DNA from 3 places in the Cellulosimicrobium sp. NPDC057862 genome. Region 1 is predicted to be linked to each of the others. Evidence: riboswitches for the same ligand, from Rfam matches in the RefSeq annotation. Region 1 holds a riboswitch; each other region holds the start of a gene.

Region 1 (7,447 bases):
TGCTCGTGGCGCGGGGCGCGCACGTGATCTCGACCGTGTCGACCCCCGAGAAGGCGGAGCTGTCCCGCGGCGCGGGCGCCGAGCACGCGATCCAGTACACGGCGTTCGCGGACCTCACCGCCGAGCTGCCCGAGGTCGTGCGCGGGCTCACGGGCGGCGAGGGCGTCGCGGCGGTGTACGACTCGGTGGGCAAGGACACGTTCGACGCCTCGCTCGCGGCGCTGCGCCGCCGGGGCACGCTCGTGCTCTACGGCGGCTCGTCCGGGCAGGTCCCGCCGTTCGACCCGCAGCGGCTCAACGCCGGCGGTTCGCTCTTCCTCACGCGGCCCAAGCTCGCCGACCACACGGCGACGCGCGCCGAGCTCGTCGAGCGGGCGACCGAGGTGCTCGGCGCGGTCGCGGGCGGCACGCTGCACGTGCGCGTGGGCGCCACGTTCCCGCTCGCCGGCGCCGCCGACGCGCACCGGGCGCTGGAGGGCCGCGCGACCACGGGCAAGGTCCTCCTCGTCCCCGGCGACGCGGCGGGCACCCCGCCCGGCACGGTCGCGGGCGCGGCGTGAGCTGGGACTGGGTTCCCGCGCGGCCGGGCGAGGAGGACGGGTCCGACGGCGGGCCGTCCCCCGCCCTGCGCCGCGCCGTGACCGTCCTCGCCGTCCTGCTCGCCGCGGCGCTCGCCGTGTACTGGGTGACGGTCGGGCTGCGCCAGCAGGCGGACGCGTGCGTGGTCGACCGCCCCGACGGCGTCGCGATCCGTGACGTCGACGCGCGGTGGCGCTGGGTCCCGCCGGGCTACGAGTGCGTCTACGCGACGGCCGAGGAGGACGTGGCCCGCGCCTGACCGACGTGACCGCAGCTCGCGCCCGGTCCGTGGGTCAGCGCGGCACGACCGGCGACGAGGCGTGCAGGTGGTCGACCGGCCCCCGGCCCGTCCCGACGCGCAGCGCCGCCCCGCCGCGCAGCGCGCCGGTGAGCCACTCCTTGGCCTCGCGCGCCGCGTCCTCCCAGCTCTGGCGCTGGGGGCGCAGGGCCGCGAGCGCGGCGGAGAGCGAGCACCCGGTGCCGTGCGTGTGGGGCGTGTCCACGCGCTCCGCGTCGAACGTCGTGACGGTCGGCGCGTCGTCCGGGGACGGACCGGCCGGCACGACGAGGGCGTCCGGTGACGTCGCACCGGTGAGGTGGCCGCCCTTGAGCAGCACGACGGCGCCGCTCGCCGCCGCGTAGGAAGCGGCCTGGGCCAGCGCGTCGTCCCACGTCGTCGCGACGTCGCGTCCCGCGAGGACGGCGAGCTCGGGGAGGTTGGGGGTCACGACGTCGGCCCGTGCCGCGAGGTCGCGCACGGCCTGCTCCGCGCCCGGGTCGAGCAGGCGGTGCCCCGACGTGGCGACCATGACGGGGTCGAGCACGACCCAGGGCCGCGGGAGCCCGCCGTCGGACCGGGCCGCGGCGAGCGCGTCGAGCCACGCCCCGATCTCGCGCGCGTTCGCCTCGTCGGCGACCATGCCGATCTTCACGGCGTCGATCTCGACGTCGTCGGACACCGCGTCGAGCTGCTCACGCAGGAACGCGGGGCCCGGGACGTGCACGGACCGCACGCCGTGCGTGTTCTGCGCGACGAGCGCCGTCGTGACGGCCATGCCGTAGGCGCCGTGCGCGGCGAAGGACTTGAGGTCCGCCTGGATGCCCGCGCCCCCGGTCGGGTCGGTCCCGGCGATCGACAGCACGCGCGGCCGCGAGGGCCGGACGTCGGGGTCGACGTCGGGACCGGGGGTGCGGCCGGCCGCGGGCGGAGGGGCACTGTCGCGCCGGGGTGCGGGGTCGTGCTGGGGCAGGGCGAGCGTCATCGCCGGACATCCCTTCGCTGGTACGAGCCAGAGCAGGTTCGACGGGTCTCATCTCAGCCCTCGTCGGGGCACCCCGTGTCGCTCGCCATGCTACGTCCTGCGTGCCGGACACCCGCGCTCGGTCTCGCGCCGCACCGGGCTGCGTGCGCGACCCCTCCCGGAGGACGCCTCAGGCCTGGTGGATCGCCTCGCCCGCGATCTCGAGGCCGATCTTCTTGCCCACGAGGAACCCGCCGGTCTCGAGGAGCACGTTCCAGACGAGGCCGAAGCTCTCGCGGTCGATCTCGCCCGCGGCGTGGAAGCCGAAGATGTCCCGGCCGTACGGGTCGCGTCGCGCTCCCCCGTACTGCATCGACAGCACGGTCCGGTGGGTGACGCCGCGGACGGTGAGCAGCCCGTTGACGAGGAACCGCCCCGCCTGTGCGGCCCGGGGCTGGACGCGCTCCTGCGCGAGCTCGGCGCGCTCGGGCGAGCGGTTCCGCAGCCGCGCCCACGCGAGGATCTGGTCCTGCTGCTCACCCTGCCAGTCGATCGAGGTGCTGCGGAACTCGATCGTCGGGTAGGCGTCGACGTCGAGGAAGTCGGGGCTGCGCAGGTGCGCGTCGCGCTCCTCGTGGTGGGTCGTGAGGCTCGCCGTCTCGATGCTCGCCGACACGGCCGACGCGATCGGGTCCTCGCCCACCAGGATCGTCGCGCTCGCCCGGGTGAACTCTCCCCGGACGGGCGACACCATCATGTGCATCCCGGTGAACCCGATGCGCTTGTGCGCCTCGTCGAGGGCGTAGGTGCCGGCCTCGGGAACGGTGAGGCCGTTCCACTGCCGGACAGGGCGTGCCGTCGTCATACGTCGCTCCCGGGCGTCGTCGAGCCGCGACGTCGGTGTCCGCCCGGTACTGGTCAGGTGTCCAGGACAGCATCCCCGATGAGTGGATGAAGTTTCAACTAGGTAGCGGGTGATCTCCCCCTCGCTTCTTCTGGCCGCGGCCCTCGGACGACCGCCCCGAACGCACGAGCGCCGCCCGACCGGACAGGTCGGGCGGCGCTACGGTCCTGCGACGCGGCGGGTGGCGACAGGGCGGTCGCCGCGACGTCAGCGAGCCGGGAGCTCTCCCGGCATCGGGTCGTCCGCGCCCCAGCGCGTCACGCGCAACCGGCGCGCGTCGGGCCCTGGCAGCGAGTCCCCGCGGCCCGCGGCCTCGTCCGCCGCGGCACGCAGCGACTCCGGCGTGTCGTGGGTCACGCGGACGAACGCGCCCGAGAACGCGTCGAGCTCGCCCCGGGCGATCGCGACGACCATCTCGACCGTGCGCTCGACCGGGGTCCACTCGGTGCGGCCCTCGTGCATGGCCATCGACGCAGTCATGTCGGTCTGCACCACACCCGGGGACACCTCGAACGTGCGCAGCCCGCGCGCGTGGCCGGACCGGTGGAGGTTCGCTCCCAGCCGCAGGAGCGCCGTCTTGCTCGCGTTGTACGCGCTCGCACCGTCCATGTCGTGCGAGCCCGCGCCGCTGTTGAGGTCGACGACGCGGCCCCCGCCGCGCGCGAGCATCCCCGGCACCACGGCGCGTGCGAGGAGGAACGGGCCGCGCACGTTGGTCTCGACGATCGCCCACCACTCGTCGGGGTCGGCCTCCCAGAGCGGCACCTCGGCGTCGACCCGACCCGCGTTGTTGACGAGGAGGTCGACGCCCCCGAGCGCGGACTCCGCCTCGGCGACGGCGGCCGCGACGGCCTCGGCGTCGGTGACGTCCGCGGTCACGACGACCGCACGCCCGGAATTGCTCCCGTCGAGCGCCGCGATCTCGTCCGCCACGCCCGCGAGCCGGCCGGCGTCGCGCGCGAGGAGCGCGACGTCGAGACCGGCCGCGGCGAGACCGACGGCGATCGCACGGCCGATGCCGCGCGAGGCGCCGGTGACGAGCGCCGTGCGGGCGGGCGCGACCTCCACCGCGCCCGCACCGGACTCCGCGCTCACGCCCGCAGCTCCGCGCCGACGCGCTCGCGTGCCACCGTCACGGCGCCCTCGCGAACACGTGCCACGTCGTCCGCGGTGAGCGTGCGGTCCGCGGCGCGCAGCCGCAGCGAGAACGCGAGCGACTTGCGCCCGGCGCCGACCTGCTCGCCGGTGAAGACGTCGAACAGCGCGACGTCCTCGACCAGGTCGCCCGCGCCGTCGACGATCGCGTCGCGCAGGGCCTGCGCGGTCACGTCGGCGTCCACCACGAACGCGAGGTCCTCCTTGGCCGCGGGGAAGCCCGAGACGGGCGTCGCCTGCACCGGCGCGTCGGACGAGCCCGCCACGAGCGCGGTGAGGTCGACCTCGAACGCCACCGCGCGCGGGGGGAGGCCCAGGTTCTCGACCACCTTGGGGTGCAGCTCGCCCGCGTGCCCGACGACCGTCCCGTCCGCGAGCTCGAGGCGCGCGCAGCGTCCCGGGTGGAACGGCGCGCGAGCCGTGTCGGCCACGACGCGCACGTCCGTGCCGACCCGGAGCCCGACGCGCTCCACGACGAGGCGGGCCGCGCTGAGCGCGTCCGTCCAGTCGGCCGCGCGGCCGGGGCCCCACCAGCCGGCACGCTCGCGGCGCCCGACGAGGACGCCGGCCACGTGGCGCGGCTGCGACGGCAGCGCGGCGTCGATCGCCGCGAGCTCGTCGTCGCTCGGCCGGGCGCCGCCCGGCAGCGCGGGCGCGGCGGGCGCGTCGGGCCGCGGGTGCGTGACGAGGCCGATCTCGAACAGCGCGACGTCGCCCAGCCCTCGGCCGACGTTGCGGCGCGTGGTCTCCAGCAGCGTGCTCAGCAGGTCGGTCCGCATCAGCGGGCGGTCGTCGGCGAGCGGGTTGAGCAGACGCAGCGCCCGACGCCGTGCGTCGTCCGCGGGCAGGCGCAGCGCGTCGAGCTCGGCGGTGCCGACGAACGGGTAGCTCAGCGTCTCGACGAAGCCGTCCTCGGCGAGCGCCCGCGCGACCGAGCGGCGCACGCGCTGCTCGCGCGTGAGCCCCCGGCCCCCGGGAGCGGCGGGCAGGAGGGACGGGATCTCGTCGTAGCCGACGAGGCGCGCCACCTCCTCCACGAGCTCGGCCGGCTCCGTGAGGTCCGGGCGCCAGGACGGCGGGGTGACCACGAGCACGCCCGTGGCGTCCGCGTCGCCCGCCTCCACGGTGCAGCCGATCGCCCCGAGCGTGCCGACGACCTGCTCGAGCGTGTACGGCACGCCGACGAGGCGCGCGGCCTCGCCGACCGGGAGGCGGATCGCAGCGGGTGCCGCGACACGGTCGAGGTCGCCCACGGCCGGGTCCGCGGTCCCGCCGCCGAGCTCGACGAGCAGGTCGACGACGCGCTGCGCCGCGACCGCGGGCAGCAGCGGGTCGACGCCGCGCTCGAACCGCTTCGCCGCCTCGCTCGACAGCTTGTGGCGACGCGACGTGCGCGCGACCGTCACCGGGTCGAAGTGCGCGGCCTCGACGAGGACGGCCGTCGTCGTCGGGCCGACCTCCGAGGAGGCGCCGCCCATGACGCCGGCGAGCCCGAGCACGCGTGAGGCGCGCGCACCGTCGGGGCTGTCCGTGATGAGCAGGTCCTCGGGGTCGAGGGCCCGGTCGACGTCGTCGAGCGTCGTGAGCCGCTCCCCCGCCGCCGCGCGTCGCACGACGATCGGCGCTGCGACCCGCTCGAGGTCGTACGCGTGCAGGGGCTGCCCGAGGTCGAGCATGACGTAGTTCGTCACGTCGACCGCGAGCGAGATCGGCCGCATGCCCGACGCCGTGAGGCGGCGCTGCATCCACGCGGGCGTCTGCGCGGCGGGGTCGATCCCCCGCACGACGCGCGTGACGAACCGGTCGCACCCGACGACGCCGTGGACCGGCGCCGCGTCGTCGACCTCGACGGGGAAGCCGTCGGGCGTCGCCGCGGGCGGGGGCGTGGGCAGGGAACCGGGCAGGCCGGGGTCGGTGAAGCGCGCGCCGGTCGAGTGCGAGAACTCGCGCGCGACGCCGCGGTAGGAGAACGCGTACCCGCGGTCGGGCGTCACGTTGATCTCGAGCACCTCGTCGCCGAGCCCGAGCAGCGCGACGGCGTCCTGGCCCGGGGTCAGGTCCTCGGCCGCGTACCCGAGCCGCGGCAGCACGATGATGCCGTCGTGGTCCTCGCCGAGCCCGAGCTCGCGCTGCGAGCAGATCATGCCGTCGGACACGTGCCCGTACGTCTTGCGGCTCGCGATGGCGAACGGACCCGGCAGGACGGAGCCCGGCAGCGCGACGACCACGAGGTCGCCCGGCGCGAAGTTGTGCGCGCCGCACACGATGCCGCGCGCACCGCCGGCCGGCATGTCGGCGGCGTCCACGCCCTTGATCTCGGCGACGTTGTGCTCCGGACCGACGTCGACCAGGCACCAGTTGATGGTCTTGCCGTTCTTCTGTGGCTCGGGCGTCATCTCCAGGACGCGCCCGACGACGAGGGGACCCGTCACGGCCGCGCCATGGATCGCCTCCTCCTCCAGGCCGACGCGGACGAGGTCGGCGGCGAGCCGCTCGGCGGTGAGCCCCGCGGGCAGCTCGACGTGGTCGCCCAGCCAGTCGATGGCGACGTAGGGCATCAGATCTCCGTTCCGAACTGGGCGGAGAAGCGCGCGTCGCCCTCCACCATGTCGTGCATGTCCGCGATCCCGTGACGCAGCATGAGCGTGCGCTCGATGCCCATGCCGAACGCGAAGCCCGAGTACACGTCGGGGTCGACCCCCACGGACCGCAGCACGTTCGGGTTGACCATGCCGCAGCCGCCCCACTCGATCCAGCCCGGCCCGCCCTTCTTCTGCGGGAACCACAGGTCCATCTCGGCGCTCGGCTCGGTGAACGGGAAGTAGCTCGGGCGCAGGCGCGTGCGCGCCTCGGGGCCGAACATGGCGCGCGCGAACGCGTCGAGCGTCCCCAACAGGTTCGCCATGGTGAGGCCCTCGTCGATCGCCAGGCCCTCGACCTGGTGGAAGACGGGCGTGTGGGTCGCGTCGAGCGCGTCGGTGCGGAACGTCTTGCCCGGGCACGCGACGTACAGCGGCACACCACGCTCGAGGAGCGAGCGCGCCTGGACGGGCGACGTGTGGGTGCGCAGCACGAGGTTCGACGGCGCCGCGGCACCCTCGGAGCCGCCCGCACCGGCCACGTAGAACGTGTCCTGCATCTGCCGCGCCGGGTGGTCGACGCCGAAGTTCAGCGCGTCGAAGTTGAACCACTCCGCCTCGACCTCGGGACCCTCCGCGATCTCCCAGCCGAGGCCGACGAAGAAGTCGGCCACGCGCTCCTGGAGCGTCTCCAACGGGTGCCGCGCACCCGACGGCACGCGGTCGATCGGGAGCGTGACGTCCACCGCCTCCTCGACGAGCACGCGCTCGTCGCGCTCGGCCTCGAGCTCGGCCTGCCGCGCCGCGAGCGCCTGGTTCACACGACCGCGGAGCGGACCGAGGAGCTGGCCGGCGGTCTTCTTGTCGGCGGGCGCGAGCGAGCCGATCTGGCGGTTCGCGAGCGCGAGGGCGCTGCGGTCCCCCGTGTGCTCGGTACGCACGAGCTTGAGCGCGTCGAGGTCGCCGGCCCCGGCGATCGCGGCGAGGGC
Region 2 (7,447 bases), on a different contig from region 1:
GATCGTCCCGTAGCGGATGCCGCCGAGGACGAGCACGACGCCGAACGCCGTCGCGCAGAAGAGGAAGACGATCGACGCGGCGCTCGCGATGGCCGGCGTCAGCGCCGGGAGCGTCACGGTGCGGAACGCGCGCCACGGCGTCGCGCCGAGCGCCCGGGCGGCCTGCTCGGCGCGCGGGTCGAGGTGCTCCCACAGCCCGCCGACCGTGCGCACCACCACGGAGTAGTTGAAGAACACGAGCGCGACGACGATCGCCGCGAACGTCTCGTCGAGCCCCAGGAACCCGAGCGGGCCGCCCTGCACGAGCAGCGACCGGAACGCGACGCCGACGACGACGGTCGGGAGCACGAACGGCACGGTGACGAGCGCGCGCACGACCCGTCGCCCCGGGAACCGGCACCGGTACAGCACGTACGCGCCGGGCACGCCGAGCAGCACGGAGAACACCGTGCCGAGCACCGCCTGCCACAGCGTCAGCCCGAGGATGCGCCACGTCCGCGGCTGGGAGAACACCTCCGCGAACCCCGACAGGTCGAGGCCGCCGTCGTCCCCGACGAACCCGCGCGCCACGAGCGTGAGGACCGGCCACGCGAAGAACACCCCGAGAAACACCAGCGGCACCGCCGCCGCCAGACCCCACAGCACCGCGCGCCCGACGCCACCCCGCCGGACCGCCCGGCCCCTCACCACGGCTCTACCTCGCGCGACCACAGCTCTACCTCGCGAGGTAGAGCCGTGGTCGCTCGTGGACCGGGCGTCAGTCGACGACCGTCGCCGTCCATGCCTTGATCCACTCGTCGCGGTGCGCCGAGACGTCGGCGGGCGCGACCTCGAAGGGCTCGTCGGCGAGCGGCGCGAACTCGGCCCAGCCGTCGGGCAGCGCGACGGCGTCGTCGGCGGGGTACATGTACATCTGGCCGGGCACGTCCGACTGGAACGCCTCGCTCACGAGGAAGTCGACGAGCTGCTGCGCGCCCTCGGGGTTCTTCGCGTTCGCGAGCACGCCCGCGTACTCGACCTGGCGGAAGCACGTGTCGAGCAGCGCGCCGGTCGTGGACGCGGAGCCGTCCTCGGTGAGCGTGAACGCGGGCGACGTCGAGTACGACAGCACGAGCGGGCGCGGCCCGGCGCCCTCGGAGCCGGAGAAGTCGACGTAGTACGCGTCCGACCACCCGTCCACGACCTTGACGCCGTTGGCGCGGAGGTCGGCCCAGTAGTCCTCCCACCCGTCCTCGCCGAACGCGCCGACGGTCGCGAGGAGGAATGCGAGCCCGGGCGACGACGTCGCAGGGTTCGTCACGACGAGCAGGTCCTCGTACTCGGGCTTCGCGAGGTCCTCGAGCGTCACGGGCTCGGGGATCCCCGCGTCGGCGAACCACGTGTGGTCGACGTTGACGCACACGTCGCCGAGGTCGACCGGAGTGAGCTCACCTCCGTCGCCCACCGCGTACTGCGCCGCGGAGTCGGAGAGGCCGTCCGGCGTGTACGGGTCGAGCACGCCCTCGTCGATCGCGCGCGACGCGAACGTGTTGTCGATCCCGAACACGACGTCGCCGAGCGGTGAGTCCTTCGTGAGGATGAGCTGGTTGACGAGCGCGCCGCCGTCGCCGGGCGCGACCTGCTCGACGGTGAGCCCGCTCTCCTCCTCGAACGCGGCGAGCACCTCGTCGCTCACGGCGAAGGAGTCGTGGGTCACGAGGGTGACGGTCCCACCCGTGCCCGACGACGCGTCGTCGCCTCCCGCGCCGTCGTCGCCGCCGCTGCACGCGGCGAGCGCGAGGAGGGCAAGGGTCGTCCCCGCGCCGGTGGCGAGGGACCGGGCCCGGCGGGTGCGGGCGGTCGTGCGCTGCATGTGTCCTCCCAGGACGTTCAGGAGGGGTCCACCGACCCGTGCGACCCGTGCTCCGGCGAGCGCGGGCGACCGCACGAGCAGGTGATCGAGATCCCGACTTCCTCCACCGGTGCTAACCGGATCAGGTTCGAGGGTCTGCGGTGGTCCGCACTCTCAGCTCCTCCAGGAGCTCCCCTGTCGTTCACGTCGAGCCTACACCGGGCCGCCCCTCGGGAATCCCCCTGAGAGAACCCTGAGAGCGGCCCGGCGGCGACCAGGGAAGGGTCCGGGCCGGTCCCCGATGCCCGCGGGCGCGCGCCCGCGGGAGGGTCGTGACGACCGGACCGGGGTCCCCGGCCGACGACGCAGGAGGGTGAAGGACCGATGAGCAGCAGACCTGGGACGACGCGTACGACGACGACCGTCGCCGCGTCCGCGGAGCACGCCACGGGAGCCGCAGGAGTCTCCGGAACCACGCCGGAGCATCCCGTGATCGCGACCGCACGGGGCCTCGAGAAGACCTACGGGCGCGGCGAGGCGACGGTCCGCGCGCTCGACGGCGTCGACGTCGACCTCGAGCGGGGGCGGCTGACCGCGATCATGGGCCCGTCCGGGTCGGGAAAGTCGACCCTCATGCACTGCCTCGCCGGACTCGACTCCCCCACGGCGGGCACCGTCGTCGTGGACGGCGAGACGGTGTCGGCGATGAGCGAGCGGCGCCTGACGCGGCTCCGACGCACACGCATCGGGTTCGTCTTCCAGTCGTTCAACCTCGTCCCGACGCTCACCGCGGAGGAGAACATCGTGCTCCCGCTGGCCATCGCGCGCCGGCCGGTGGACCGCGAGTGGTTCGACCGCGTGGTCGACGCCGTGGGGCTGCGCCCGCGGCTCGGGCACCGCCCGGCGGAGCTCTCGGGCGGGCAGCAGCAACGCGTGGCGTGCGCGCGGGCGCTCGTGTCCCGGCCGGCGGTCGTGTTCGCGGACGAGCCGACGGGCAACCTCGACTCGCGCGCCGCCGCGGAGGTGCTCGGCTTCCTGCGCGCCTCGGTGGACGACCTCGGCCAGTCGGTCGCGATGGTCACGCACGACCCCACGGCGGCGTCGTACGCGCACCGCGTCCTGTTCCTCGCCGACGGTCGCCTCGTCACCGAGCTGCGCGACCCGACGACGCAGGCCGTCCTCGACACGCTCGGCGCCCTCACGCCGGTGGCGCCCGCGGGCGCGCACGCCGCCGAACCTGCGCACGCACCGGCGGCCGTCCGATGATGGGCCGGATCGCGCTGCGCGGCGTGCGCGCGCACGGCGCCCAGCTCGTCCTGTCGGTGCTCGCGGTGACGATCGGCGTCGCGTTCGTCACCGGCACGTTCGCGCTGCGCGCGATGCTCGCGTCGACGTTCGACGGCATCGTCGCGTCGTCGATCCAGGCCGACGCGTACGTGCGCGGTGCGACCGCCGCGGGGTCCGCGCTCGAGTCGTCGTCCGCTCAGCTCGGTGGGGCCCGCAGCCTCGTCCCGGCAGACCTGGCCGAGACGCTCGACGCGCGCGACGACGTCGACCTCGCGCTCGCCGAGGTGAGCGGTCCTGCCGTCCTCGTGGGCGCCGACGGCACCGCGGTGCTGAGCACGCAGGCTCCGAGCATGGCGGTCGGCTACGACCCGCGCGACCCCGGGCCGCGCGTCGTCGACGGCCGCGCACCGGAGAGTGCCGCCGAGGTCGCGCTCGAGTCCGCGACGCTCGAGGCGTCGGGGCTCGCTGTGGGCGACACGACCGACGTCGTGCTCGGGGACGAGGTGCGTCCGGTGCGCGTGGTGGGCGAGCTCTCGCTGTCCGCGCCGATGGCGGGCGCGACCATCGTCCTGCTCGACGCGACGACCGCGGCCGCGACGTACGCGCCGGACGGCATGGTGCCGTCGATCGCCCTGTACGCCGCCGACGGCGTCTCGCCCGAGGCGCTGCGCGACGCCGTCGCGACGGCGCTCCCGGACGGCGCCGAGGCCGTGACGGGTGCCGACCTGCGTGACGAGACGAGCAGCGCGATCGCCGACCAGCTCGGCTTCGTCTCGACGTTCCTGCTCGTCTTCGCCGCGCTCGCGCTGTTCGTCGGCACGTTCATCATCACCAACACGTTCGCGATGCACGTGCGCCGCCGGACGCGCGAGCTCGCGCTGCTGCGCGCCGTCGGGGCGTCGCCGGCCCAGGTGTTCGCCTCGGTGCTGGGACAGGCCGCGGTCGTCGGGGTGGTCGGGGCGGTGCTGGGCGTCGCGGCCGGGTTCGGGCTCGCCGAGCTCGCGCGGGCCGGGCTCGGCGCGGTGGGCATGGAGCTCGCCGGGTCGCTGCCCGTGACGACGGCCGGGATCGTGGTCCCGCTCGTCGTCGGGGTCGTGGTGTCCGTCGTCGCGGCGGCGCTGCCCGCGCGGCACGCGGCGCTCGTCCGGCCCGTCGAGGCCATGCGGGCCGACGTCGTACGCCCCGCCGGTCCGGGCGTCGCTCGGGTGGTCGCGGGGACGCTGACCCTGCTCGCCGGCACCGGGCTGGTGGTGGGCGCCGCGGCGGTCGGGAGCGGCGGGGCACCGCTCCTCGGCCTCGGCGCGGTCGGGGTGATCGCGGGCGTGCTGCTGCTCTCCCCGCTCGCGGTCGGCCCCGTGCTGGGCGTCCTCGCCGCGCCGTTCGTCGCGCTGGTCCGACCCCTCGGCGGGCTCGCGCGCGGCAACGTCACGCGCCAGCCGCGCCGCACGGCCGCGACCGCCGGGGCGCTCGTCGTCGGCATGGCGCTCGTGTCGACGACGTCGGTCCTCGCGCTCTCGGCGCGCGAGTCCGTGACCGGCATCGTCGACGAGGAGACGGCCGCCGACCTCGTCGTCCGGTCCGCGACCCCGTACCTCCCGGAGGGCGTCGCGGCCGACGTCCGCGCCGTGCCCGGTGTCGCGTCCGCCGACCTGACGACGTACGGGCAGGTCGTCGTCGACGACGAGCCGCAGCTCGTGGTCGGGTTCCCCGCCGAGGGCTTCGGCCGCTCGGTCCGCACGACGGCGGTCGAGGGCGACCTGGCCGCGTACGCCCGCGGGGAGGCCGCCGTCATGGAGGACGCGCTCGACGAGCACGGCTGGGCGCTCGGCGACGTCGTGACGATCGCCGACCGCACGCGGGCGGACCTCCCGGCCCGCGACGTCCGCATCGGCGCGGTGATCGACTCCCACGCGTTCTCCGTCGACATGCTCCTGCCGCCGGACGTCGCCTCCGCGGTGGGCGCGACCACCCCCGAGATGCTGTTCCTCGACGTCGAGCCGGGCGCCGACCTCGCGGCCGTCCGGGAGGGGGTGACGGACGCCGTCGCGCCGTACGTCGTGGCGAGCGTGCTCGACGCCGACGAGTTCGCCGGGGAGGTCGCGGCCCAGGTCGAGTCGATCCTCGCGATCGTCTACGCGCTGCTCGGCCTGTCCGTGCTCGTCGCGGTCCTCGGGATCGTCAACACGCTGGCCCTGTCCGTCGTCGAGCGGACGCGCGAGATCGGTCTCCTGCGCGCCGTCGGGCTGGGGCGCGCCCAGCTCGCCACGACGATCGTCATCGAGTCCGTGCTCGTCGCGGTCTTCGGGACGGCCGTCGGGCTGGTCGTGGGGACGGGTCTCGCCTCCGCGCTTCCCTCGGTGCTCGCGGACGAGGGCTTCACGACCCTCGCCGTGCCGTGGGCGCACCTCGGCGCGATGCTCGCGCTCGCGGCCGTCGTCGGGGTCGTGGCGGCGGTCTGGCCCGCGGCCCGGGCGGCCCGGCTCCCCGTGCTCGACGCGGTGAGCCAGGAGTGATGCCCGGAGTGCGGTGACGAGATGCGAGAAGTGGCCCTCCGCTGCGGCGTCCGAGGGGCCGCTTCTCGCATCTCGCGACGCGCGGTGACGCGTCGCGTGCGCGCGCCGGGCGGCGCGGGTGCTGGCGGTTCGCACTACGGTGGGAGCACGCCCGCGCCGACCGGCGCCCCGACTCACGGAGGACCCTCGTGGCCGACACGAACGAGACCGAGCAGACCCTGGCCGTGAAGGTCGGGACCGTCGCCCTCACCTTCGCCGCGGGCTGGGCCGCGCAGAAGCTGGTCACGTTCATCTGGGCGAAGGTCACCGGTCACGACGCCCCGAAGGACCTCGACGACGAGGAGGTCGGCATCGTCTCGGCCGTCACCTTCGCCGCCGTCGCCGCGGGCGTCGGCGTCCTCGCGCGCCGGTTCGCCGGCAAGGAGGCCAAGCGCGTCGTCGCCCGCCTCGCGTCGCGCGCGTCGTAGACCACCCTCGAACCCGGGGGCGTTCCTCACGATCCCCATGACGTGGGGAACGACCCCGGGTTCGGTGACGCACCGGTACCCTGGCGCGCGTGACGGCCCCACCGGCGAACCCTGCGGTCGCGACGACGGTCCCCTCGGACTCCGTGCTGCGTGCCGGCGTGCGCGTGCTCGCCGACGCGGGCAGGCTGCTCACCCGGCACTGGCCCGCGCTCGTCGCGGTCGCGCTCCTCGCGGAGGTCATGCACGAGCTCGCGCTGCGCGCCGCGCTCGCCGTCGCGCCGACGTCGGGCGTGCTCGGTTTGCTCGTGCTGTGCTTCTCGCCGCTCGCGACGGTCGTCGGGATCGTCGTCATGCTGCACGTCCTGCGCCGCGAGCCGCGGACCGCGCGCGACCGGCTCGAGGTGCGGGCGCTCCTCGGCTCGATCGCGTCGGTCCTCGTCCCCTACCTCGTCATCTACGAGTTCTACGGCGGCCTGTCGTCCGACTGGCAGTCCTACATCGACTCCGCGGCGCTCGACCACGCGTTCGCGGCCGGGTCCGGGATCGAGACGGCGAGCCCCATCCCCGAGGGGTTCGGGCTCACCGTCGTGCTCGTCGTCGCGGGTGCCCTGCTCGCCCGGACGCTGCTCGAGCGCCTCGCCAAGCGCGTCGACCGCGGAGTCTCCGCGGCGGGCGGCGACACGCAGCGCAGCGCGCGCTCCGCCGCCGTCCGCATCGCGGCAGGGTACTGCGAGGTCGTGTGGATCGTCGTCGGCGCGTTCACCGTCACCGCCGTCGTCGGGCGCGTGCGCGAGTGGTGGACGTCGCGCGTGGTCGTCGTCGAGACCACGACCTGGTGGGACGGCGTCGTCGCGCGCGTGGACGTGCTCAAGCCGCTCGTCGACGCCCTGGGCCCAACGACGTCACTCCTCCTCGCGGGTGTCGTCACCGGCCTCGTCGTGCCGCTCGCGTGGCTCACCCTCGGCACGATCGTCTACGGCGTCGAGGCGATCGACGTCGTCGACCCGGCGCACGCGACGCAGGGCGGCGACGAGCCCACGGGTCGCGCGACGCGCGTCGTCGACCGGTTCAACCGGACGCTCGGCGAGAGCGGTGCGCGCAAGGCCTGGGAGCTCATGCTCGACCCCGGCCGTCGGTTCGGCGGGCTCGTGGGTGCGCTCGGCATGCTCTGGCGCAGCCGGTGGAGCGCCGTGCTGCTCTTCTGCGTCGCGTTCGCGCTCCTCACGCTCGGTGAGCAGGTCGTCTACACGGCCGCGCAGGCCGTCGTCGGCCAACCCGGGATCGTCGCCTGGCGCGCGCTCGTCGGCCCGCTCGAGATCGTCGCGACGGTCGTCGTGCAGGTGCTCACG
Region 3 (7,447 bases), on a different contig from region 1:
CGCCCGGGGTCGGCGACCCCGGACCGGGCCCGACGACGAGGGGCGAGCCGCGCGCGGCTCGCCCCTCGTCGCGTCCCGTGGCTCCGCGGCCGGGTCCCGGCCGGATCGGCGCCCGCGGGCGCGGTAGATTCGGGCCGCGCCCCCATGGCCCAACTGGCAGAGGCAGCCGGCTTAAACCCGGCGTGTTCCGGGTTCGAGTCCCGGTGGGGGCACCCAGGTCACGAGAGCCCGGTCGGGCCCTCGGGCTCCGGCGGTGGCGCGGCCTCCTGGCCCAGGATCACGACCGTGCCGTCCGGGTCCTGCACGCGTGCGACGCGCTCGCCCCACGGCTGGTCCGTCGGCGGCTCGAGCACCGGGACGCCGGCCGCCGCGAGGTGCTCGACAGCTCGGTCGCAGTCGTCGACGTACACCCACAGGACGACCCGGGTGTCCGCGGGGGGTGGGTCGCCCTGGCCCAGGCCGAGCGGCGACCCGCCCACGCGCACGCTGACGTACACCGGCGGGCCGTCCGCGGGGAACGCGTACTCGACCGTCCCGCGCAGCAGGTCGCGGTAGAAGCCGAGCGACCGGTCGAGGTCGGCGACGGTGAGGATCGGGAAGAGGCTGCGGAACATCGGCCTGGCTCCTCGGTGCGCTGGGCAGGGGTGCTCCCATCGTGCGCGCCCGACGCCGAGCGCGCGCCCCGGGGCGCGTGCGCTCAGCGCTGCCTCAGCGCCGCCGTCCGGGCCGCGCGGACCGGTCTCAGTCCTTTGTGCGACCCACGGAGTCGTCGAGGAAGGCCCGGACGTCGGCGAGCTCGCGCGCGTCGATGCCGTGCGCGAGGCCGGGGTAGACGCGCTCGACGAGCGTCGAGCGGCCTGGCAGCCACGCGGCCGTGCGGTCGATCGCGTGCGGCGCGATGACGCGGTCGTCGGCGCCGCGGCCCCAGAAGACGGGCGGGCGGGAGGCGGCGAGCGCGGCGTCGGCGGGCTGCTCCGCGGCCTGGACGAACCCGCCGAGGACGACGGTCGCCGCCACGCGCTCGGGGCGCGTGCGCAGGAGCTGCGTCGCCACGAGCCCGCCCTGGGAGAACCCGACGGGGACGACCTGCCGCTCGGGACCGAGCTTGGCGTCGACCCACGCCCAGACCGCCGCGGTCGCGCGCGCCACCGGCTCCGGGTCGGGGTCGCCGGGCGTGTCGATCGGGAACCAGGCGAACCCGCCGTGCGGGAGCGCGAGCGGGGCGCGCAGCGAGACCCAGGGCGCACCGAGGTGCGGGCCGAGGCCCGCGAGGTCGTGCTCGTGCGAGCCGAACCCGTGCAGCAGGACGACGACGGCGCCCGACGCGGGCGGGTTCGTCAGCCCCGCGTCGGACCGGACCGCGACGAGCGTGGCCGGTGCGCTCATCGCGCGAGCAGCTCGTCGGTCGTCGTGCCGGGCACGGCGAGCGTGACGCGCGTGCCCCACGGGTCGTGCACGACGACGGAGCGACCGTCGTCGGCGTGCTGCAGCCCGCGGGCGCGCAGGCGGGCGACGAGCGCGTCGAGGTCGTCGCGGCCGGGGACGGTGATCGCCACGTCGCCGAGCCCGAGGCTCGCGGCGCGCGGGCCGGCGCCCGCGCTGTTCCAGACGTTCATCGCGACGTGGTGGTGGTACCCGCCCGCGGACGCGAACAGGGCGCCGCTGTACTCGGTGACGGTGGCCTCGAACCCGACGGCGTCGACGTAGAAGTCGTGCGCGGTCGCGATGTCGCCGACCTGGAGGTGGACGTGCCCCACGCGCCCGGCGAGCGAGGGCCCGGCGTCGAACGTCTCCTGGTCGAGGTGCGTGCGCAGGTAGGCGTTCGGGTCCAGGAACTCGGTCGCCATGACGATCTGGCCCCGCTCGCGCACCCAGGTCTCGCGCGGGCGGTCGGTGTACAGCTCGACGCCGTTGCCCTCGGGGTCGGTGAAGTAGAACGCCTCGCTGACGAGGTGGTCGCTCGACCCGACGAACGATCCCCGGCGGTCCTGCGCGGCGCGGTAGACGGTCGCGGCGAGGCTCGACGCGTCGTCGAACAGGAACGCGGTGTGGAACAGGCCGGCCTGGCGCCGGTCGACGGCGGGCAGGCCGGGCGTGTGCACCAGGCGCAGCATGGGCGTCGTGCCGCGGCCGAGGACGCGGTGCACCTCGGTGCCGCGCGAGCGCTCCTCGAGGGGCGCGAGCGCGAACGCGCCCGTGTAGTAGGACGTCATCTGCTCGAGGTCGCCGACGCGCAGCGTGACGGCGTCCATGCTCGTGGACGGGGACAGGAGGCGGTCGGTCGGCGCGCCCGGGGTGCTCGTGGTCATGTCTGCTCCAACTTGTTGTCGCTACAACTATATTCCCACACGTCGCCGGATGCTCCCGACACGGGCGGTGCTTCCTTGCTAGGGTCGCGACGAACCACGCGGGGCGTCCCGCCCGGGCGACCGGGCCGAGGGACTGAGACGAGCGGTACGGCCGCCCGGACCCGTCGAACCTGATCTCGCTAGCACGAGCGGAGGAACGTGGGCATGACGACGCCTGCTGCCATCACTGTGAACCCCGTCCGCACGGACGACCCGACCGCGCTCGTCCGGAGGGGGGAGATCGGCTTCACGGTCGACCTCGCCCGGCGGTACGCGCACCTCTTCGACGAGTTCTACGACCACCCGTTCCTCGCCGGGCTGCGCGACGGGTCGGTCGAGCCGGCCGCGGTACGGCACTACGTGGGCCAGGACCACCAGTACCTCACGGCCTACCTGCGCAGCTACGGGCTCGGCATGGCGCTCGCTCCCGACCGCGAGTGGGCCGCGTACTTCCACGAGAAGGCCGGGTTCCTGCTCGACGACGAGTCGCACGCCCACCACGCGATGTGCGACTTCCTCGGCGTGACGTACGAGGAGGCGCAGACGAACCGCCTCGCCCCGAGCGCGCAGGCGTACGTCGACCACATGCTCGCCGCGGGCCGCGACTCGCTCGGCGTGCTGCTCGCCGCGCTCCTGCCGTGCCCGTGGACCTACATCTGGTCGGCGCGGCGGTTCTGGCTCGCCGAGCGGGAGACGACGCCCGGCGCGATCGGGGACGACCACCCGCTCGCGGGCTGGTGGGAGTTCTACGCCGCCGAGCGCACCGAGGGCGTCCTGGACGACCTCCGGGCACGCCTCGACGCGCTCGCCGCCGACGCCGGGGAGGCGGAGCGCGCGCGCATGGAGCGCGCGTTCGAGCTGAGCTGCCGGCACGAGATCCGGTTCTGGCAGATGGCGTGGTCGCTCGAGCGGTGGTGACGCCCCTCCCGGGCCGGTGAGCGCCCGACGTCGGGCCTTACGCCAGCAGCAGATCCCCGCCCGGGTGCCTCGGCACCCGGGCGGGAGCGCGGGTAGCGTGACCGCATGGACGCGACGAGCGCGGCGCCGGGCCCGGCGCCGATCGCAGTGCCGAGCAGAGCGACGGCGAGCCCCCGGTCCCGGGAGGGCGGGCGGCCGGAGCCGCTGCTGCGCCACGTCATCGGCGGGATCCTCCGGCGGGCGCGGCTCGCGCAGGGTCGCACCCTCGTCGACGTCGCGGCCTCCGCGCGCGTCTCCACCGCCTACCTGTCCGAGGTGGAGCGCGGCCGCAAGGAGGCGTCGTCCGAGGTGCTGGCCGCCGTCTGCGGCGCCCTCGGCCTGCGCCTCGTGGACCTCGTGGCCCGCACGGGGGAGGAGCTGCGCCCCGTCGCCCCGGTGCGCGTGCTCTCGTCCGTGCGGGAGCGCGGCGCGCTCTCCGCGCCGCGCCACCCCGCACCCGCCGGGGAGCCCGTGCGCGACCTCCCGGTCGCGCGGACCATGATCGCGACCACGACGCTCGCGGCGCGCCCGACCGCGCGCGCCGCCGACGTCCTGCTCCTCGCCGCCTGAGTCGCGGACCCCGGGGGTCGAGGCGCACCCGACGGGTACCTGGTCAGCACCGCGTGTCGTGCCCCGGTGCGGCGGGAGGCGCGCGGCTACCGTCGAGGGATGACGGAGCCGCAGACCGCGCACGGCACGGCAGAGCAGACCGCCCCGGCCCTCCAGGAGCTCGTCGACGACGCCGCGTTCCTCTCGCACGAGCACCAGCTCCACCTCGCCGACCACCACGGTGACGACGCGTGGAGCGCCGAGATGGCGGAGGGCACGTTCACCTTCACCGCCGCCACCGGTGGGACGACGACGTGCCGGCTCCAGTTCCTCGGCACGGCCGCGCCCGGACCCGGGAGCTGGATGTGGGCGTGGAACAACGTCAACGGCTTCCCCGACGACGTGCTGCGCGCCGCCGAGAAGACCCGCGAGACCGGGCTGCGCGAGGCGACCGAGGCGGAGCTCCCGCTCACCGACGACCTCCCGTACCGCCTCGCGCTCGCGGTCAAGGCCGTCACCGGGTCCTGGACCCACTACAGCGCGCCCGTCGGCGGCGGCACGCGCGCCTGGTTCCTCCTCGACGCCGAGGGCCTCGCGCTGCCCGCGCCGAGCGTGCCGCGCGTCGTGCGGGTGCTGAGCGAGGGCCTGCTGTCCGTCACGGTCGTCGACCACCGGCGGGCGCTCAGGTCCTACGCGGCGGCGCGGGGCCTCGAGACGACGGAGGACGGCGGCGCGGTCGTGCTCGCCCTGCCCGACGGCGGCGTGACCGTCCGCTTCGACGAGCACGGGCGGATCGCGGGCATCGAGGCGACGGCGCGCCGCGCGAGCGAGCCGGTGCGCGACCCCGCGTCCGGGGCAGCGGCTCCTGACGACGACGCGCCCGACGAGGACCCCGCCGTCGACCCGGACCTGGACCTCGACGTGCCGGACTCGGGAGAGCCCGTGTCGGCAGAGGAGCCGGGCCCGGCCGAGCCTGCGCCGGCGGAGGAGCCGGGCCCGGCCGTCGAGCCCGCGCTGGAGCCGCGTCGTCGCTCGTGGTTCCGGCGGCGCGGGTAGTCCCTGCGCGGCGCGGCGCGAGCGCTGCGTCGACGGCCGAGAGCTGCGTCCGGGGACGCATCGGCCGAGCGCGGCCGCAGCGCTCGCGCCGGGTCAGGCGGCCGCGGCGAGCTTGCGCGACGTGACGACGGCGTCCGCGACGCCGTACTCGACGGCCTGGCGCGCCGTGAGCACGAGGTCGCGGTCGGTGTCCGCGCGCAGGCGCTCGACGGTCTGACCCGTGTGCCGGGACAGCACCTCCTCCGTCTCGGACCGGATCCGCAGGATCTCCTCGGCCTGGATCGACAGGTCGGAGATGGTGCCCTCGCCGCCGCCCGACGGCTGGTGCAGCAGCACGCGCGAGTGCTCGAGCACGAACCGCTTGCCCGGCGTCCCCGCCGCGAGCAGCACGGCCGCGGCCGACGCGGCCTGGCCCATGCAGATGGTCGACACGTCGCAGCGGACGAACTGCATCGTGTCGTAGATCGCCATGAGCGCTGTCGCGGAGCCGCCGGGGGAGTTGATGTACAGGCCGATCTCCTGGTCCGGGGCGTCGGACTCCAGGTGCAGGAGCTGGGCCATGACGACGTTCGCGACGCCGTCGTCGATCTCCGTGCCCAGGAAGACGATGCGCTCCGAGAGCAGGCGGGAGAAGACGTCGAACGCGCGCTCGCCGAGCGGGGTCTTCTCGACGACGGTCGGGATCGTGTAGCTCGCCATCACAGCCCCACCTTCCGGGTCGAGCGGGCCGGGCGGACGTCGTCGACGGACTCGACGATCCGGTCGACTATGCCGTACTCCAGCGCCTGCTCGGCCGTGAACCAGCGGTCGCGGTCGGAGTCGTCCGCGATGGTCTCGACGCTCTGCCCGGTGCTCTCGGCGGTCAGCCGGTGCATGAGGCCCTTGGTGTAGACGAGGTTCTCGGCCTGGATCGCGATGTCGACGGCGGTGCCGCCGATCCCGGCCGACGGCTGGTGCATCATGATCCGCGCGTGCGGCAGGGCGAACCGCTTGCCTGGCGTCCCCGCGCACAGCAGGAACTGCCCCATGCTCGCGGCGAAGCCCATCGCGACGGTCGACACGTCGTTGGGGACGAGCCGCATGGTGTCGTAGATCGCGAGCCCGGCACTCACCGAGCCGCCGGGGGAGTTGATGTACAGCGCGACGTCCGCGCGCGGGTCCTCCGCCGAGAGCAGGAGGAGTTGCGCGCACAGGCGGTTCGCGACGGCGTCGTCGACGGCCGTGCCGAGGACGACGATGCGCTGGTGGAGCAGGCGCGTCGTGAGCTGGTCGTCGAAGGACGAGGGTGCCGGGGCGACGGCCTCCGCGTACGGGGTGCGTGGCGTGTGCGTGGTCATGGCACCACCGTGGCCCCGGGGCGGCCCGGAAGGTCGACCGATCTGCCGTCGGCACATTCGCCGACGGCAGATCAGCCGCTACGGCCCTCCGCTACTTGTTGGGCCAGGTGTTCCTCTGGATGTCCACGCCGGCGGGCGCCGGACTCACGGTGATCCAGTTCTGCGGGGCGGGGTAGTAGTTGCCCATGATGCACGGCAGGTCGAACGAGGCGTTCGGCCCGAAGCTCCGCGAGTAGCCGCCCGTGATGGCGTGGTCGTACCCGCCCGCGTTCGTCATGCACTGCACGGTGTACGTCCCGCTCGGGAACGTCGCGTTCGTGTTGAGCCGGTACCGCGTGCAGACGCTCAGGTCGTTGCAGTCGCCCAGCGAGCCGGTGGTGGCCGCGGCTCCACGGGACGCCCAGATCCTCGGCGGGTCGGGCCGAGGGTCGGTCGTGAACGTGGCCTGCCCGCTCCACGCCCCGCACCCGGCCGCGTTGCACGCCCGCGCGATGAGGCGGAACGTCTGCTCGTAGTCGGACCCGACGTTGACCGTCTGCCCCGTGCCGGACGTGTTCTGGCTGCCCGAGAGCTGCCACTCGTAGCGCGAGATCCCGTTCCCGCCGTTCGACGAGGGCGCCGAGATCGAGAACTGGCCACGGTTCACGCCCGTCCTGGACACGGAGATGCCCGGGACCCCCGGCTTGTCGTAGGCGTTGATCGACGCCGACGCGGGGCTGGACGTCGAGGTGCCGCCCAGGTTGGTCGCGGTCACGGTGAACGTGTACGACCCGGGGTTCAGGCCCGTGAAGTCCACCGAGGTCCCGGAGACCTGCCTGGTGGCGTTGCCCGGCGACGCCGTCACCGTGTAGGCCGTGATCGGGCTGCCGTTGGCGTCGGCGGCTCCCCACGACACGCGCGGGATGCCGCTGTTCTGCGAGCCGTTGCCTACGTTCTGCACGCTCGGCCTCGGCGGGGCCTCCGGGCGCCCGTACGGGACGACGGCTGCGGACGCCGAGCTCTGCGCCGTCACGCCCGCCTTGTTCTCGGCCGTCACGGTGAACGTGTAGGACGACTCGTTGTCGAGGCCGGTCGCCTTGTGGCTGAGCCCCGTGAGCGTCAGCGCCGCCCCGTCTGCCGAGCCGTTGCGGTACCGCTGGAGGTGGTACGCCTTGATGGCGTCGCCGTTCTCGAACGGCTGCTCCCACGACACGTCGATCG

What was found. A riboswitch is a leader RNA that binds a small molecule or an ion and turns the genes downstream of it on or off. The one in region 1 is predicted to bind thiamine pyrophosphate.
Region 2: linked by a shared signal. The riboswitch ahead of ACFVN3_RS00345 (thiamine ABC transporter substrate binding subunit) and the one ahead of thiD (bifunctional hydroxymethylpyrimidine kinase/phosphomethylpyrimidine kinase) in region 1 are both predicted to bind thiamine pyrophosphate.
Region 3: linked by a shared signal. The riboswitch ahead of ACFVN3_RS20620 (TenA family protein) and the one ahead of thiD (bifunctional hydroxymethylpyrimidine kinase/phosphomethylpyrimidine kinase) in region 1 are both predicted to bind thiamine pyrophosphate.

What each region holds. Positions count from the first base shown of each region.
Region 1 covers NZ_JBHVMH010000005.1:218,617-226,063, reverse strand. Annotated here, with positions in the region: gene ACFVN3_RS09605 (quinone oxidoreductase family protein) at 1-560, shown strand, start outside; gene ACFVN3_RS09600 (hypothetical protein) at 557-838, shown strand; gene thiD (bifunctional hydroxymethylpyrimidine kinase/phosphomethylpyrimidine kinase) at 873-1,841, opposite strand; TPP riboswitch at 1,834-1,927, opposite strand; gene ACFVN3_RS09590 (YceI family protein) at 2,011-2,685, opposite strand; gene ACFVN3_RS09585 (SDR family oxidoreductase) at 2,932-3,819, opposite strand; gene pheT (phenylalanine--tRNA ligase subunit beta) at 3,816-6,437, opposite strand; gene pheS (phenylalanine--tRNA ligase subunit alpha) at 6,437-7,447, opposite strand, start outside.
Region 2 covers NZ_JBHVMH010000001.1:83,726-91,172, forward strand. Annotated here, with positions in the region: gene ACFVN3_RS00340 (ABC transporter permease) at 1-690, opposite strand, end outside; gene ACFVN3_RS00345 (thiamine ABC transporter substrate binding subunit) at 758-1,852, opposite strand; TPP riboswitch at 1,934-2,038, opposite strand; gene ACFVN3_RS00350 (ABC transporter ATP-binding protein) at 2,216-3,097, shown strand; gene ACFVN3_RS00355 (ABC transporter permease) at 3,097-5,631, shown strand; gene ACFVN3_RS00360 (DUF4235 domain-containing protein) at 5,820-6,098, shown strand; gene ACFVN3_RS00365 (hypothetical protein) at 6,188-7,447, shown strand, end outside.
Region 3 covers NZ_JBHVMH010000034.1:563-8,009, reverse strand. Annotated here, with positions in the region: tRNA gene ACFVN3_RS20640 (tRNA-Leu) at 139-212, shown strand; gene ACFVN3_RS20635 (VOC family protein) at 219-614, opposite strand; gene ACFVN3_RS20630 (alpha/beta hydrolase) at 742-1,386, opposite strand; gene ACFVN3_RS20625 (VOC family protein) at 1,383-2,309, opposite strand; TPP riboswitch at 2,399-2,523, shown strand; gene ACFVN3_RS20620 (TenA family protein) at 2,514-3,266, shown strand; gene ACFVN3_RS20615 (helix-turn-helix domain-containing protein) at 3,372-3,875, shown strand; gene ACFVN3_RS20610 (DUF6882 domain-containing protein) at 3,975-4,910, shown strand; gene ACFVN3_RS20605 (ClpP family protease) at 5,004-5,609, opposite strand; gene ACFVN3_RS20600 (ClpP family protease) at 5,609-6,247, opposite strand; partial or broken gene ACFVN3_RS20595 (fibronectin type III domain-containing protein) at 6,339-7,447, opposite strand, start outside.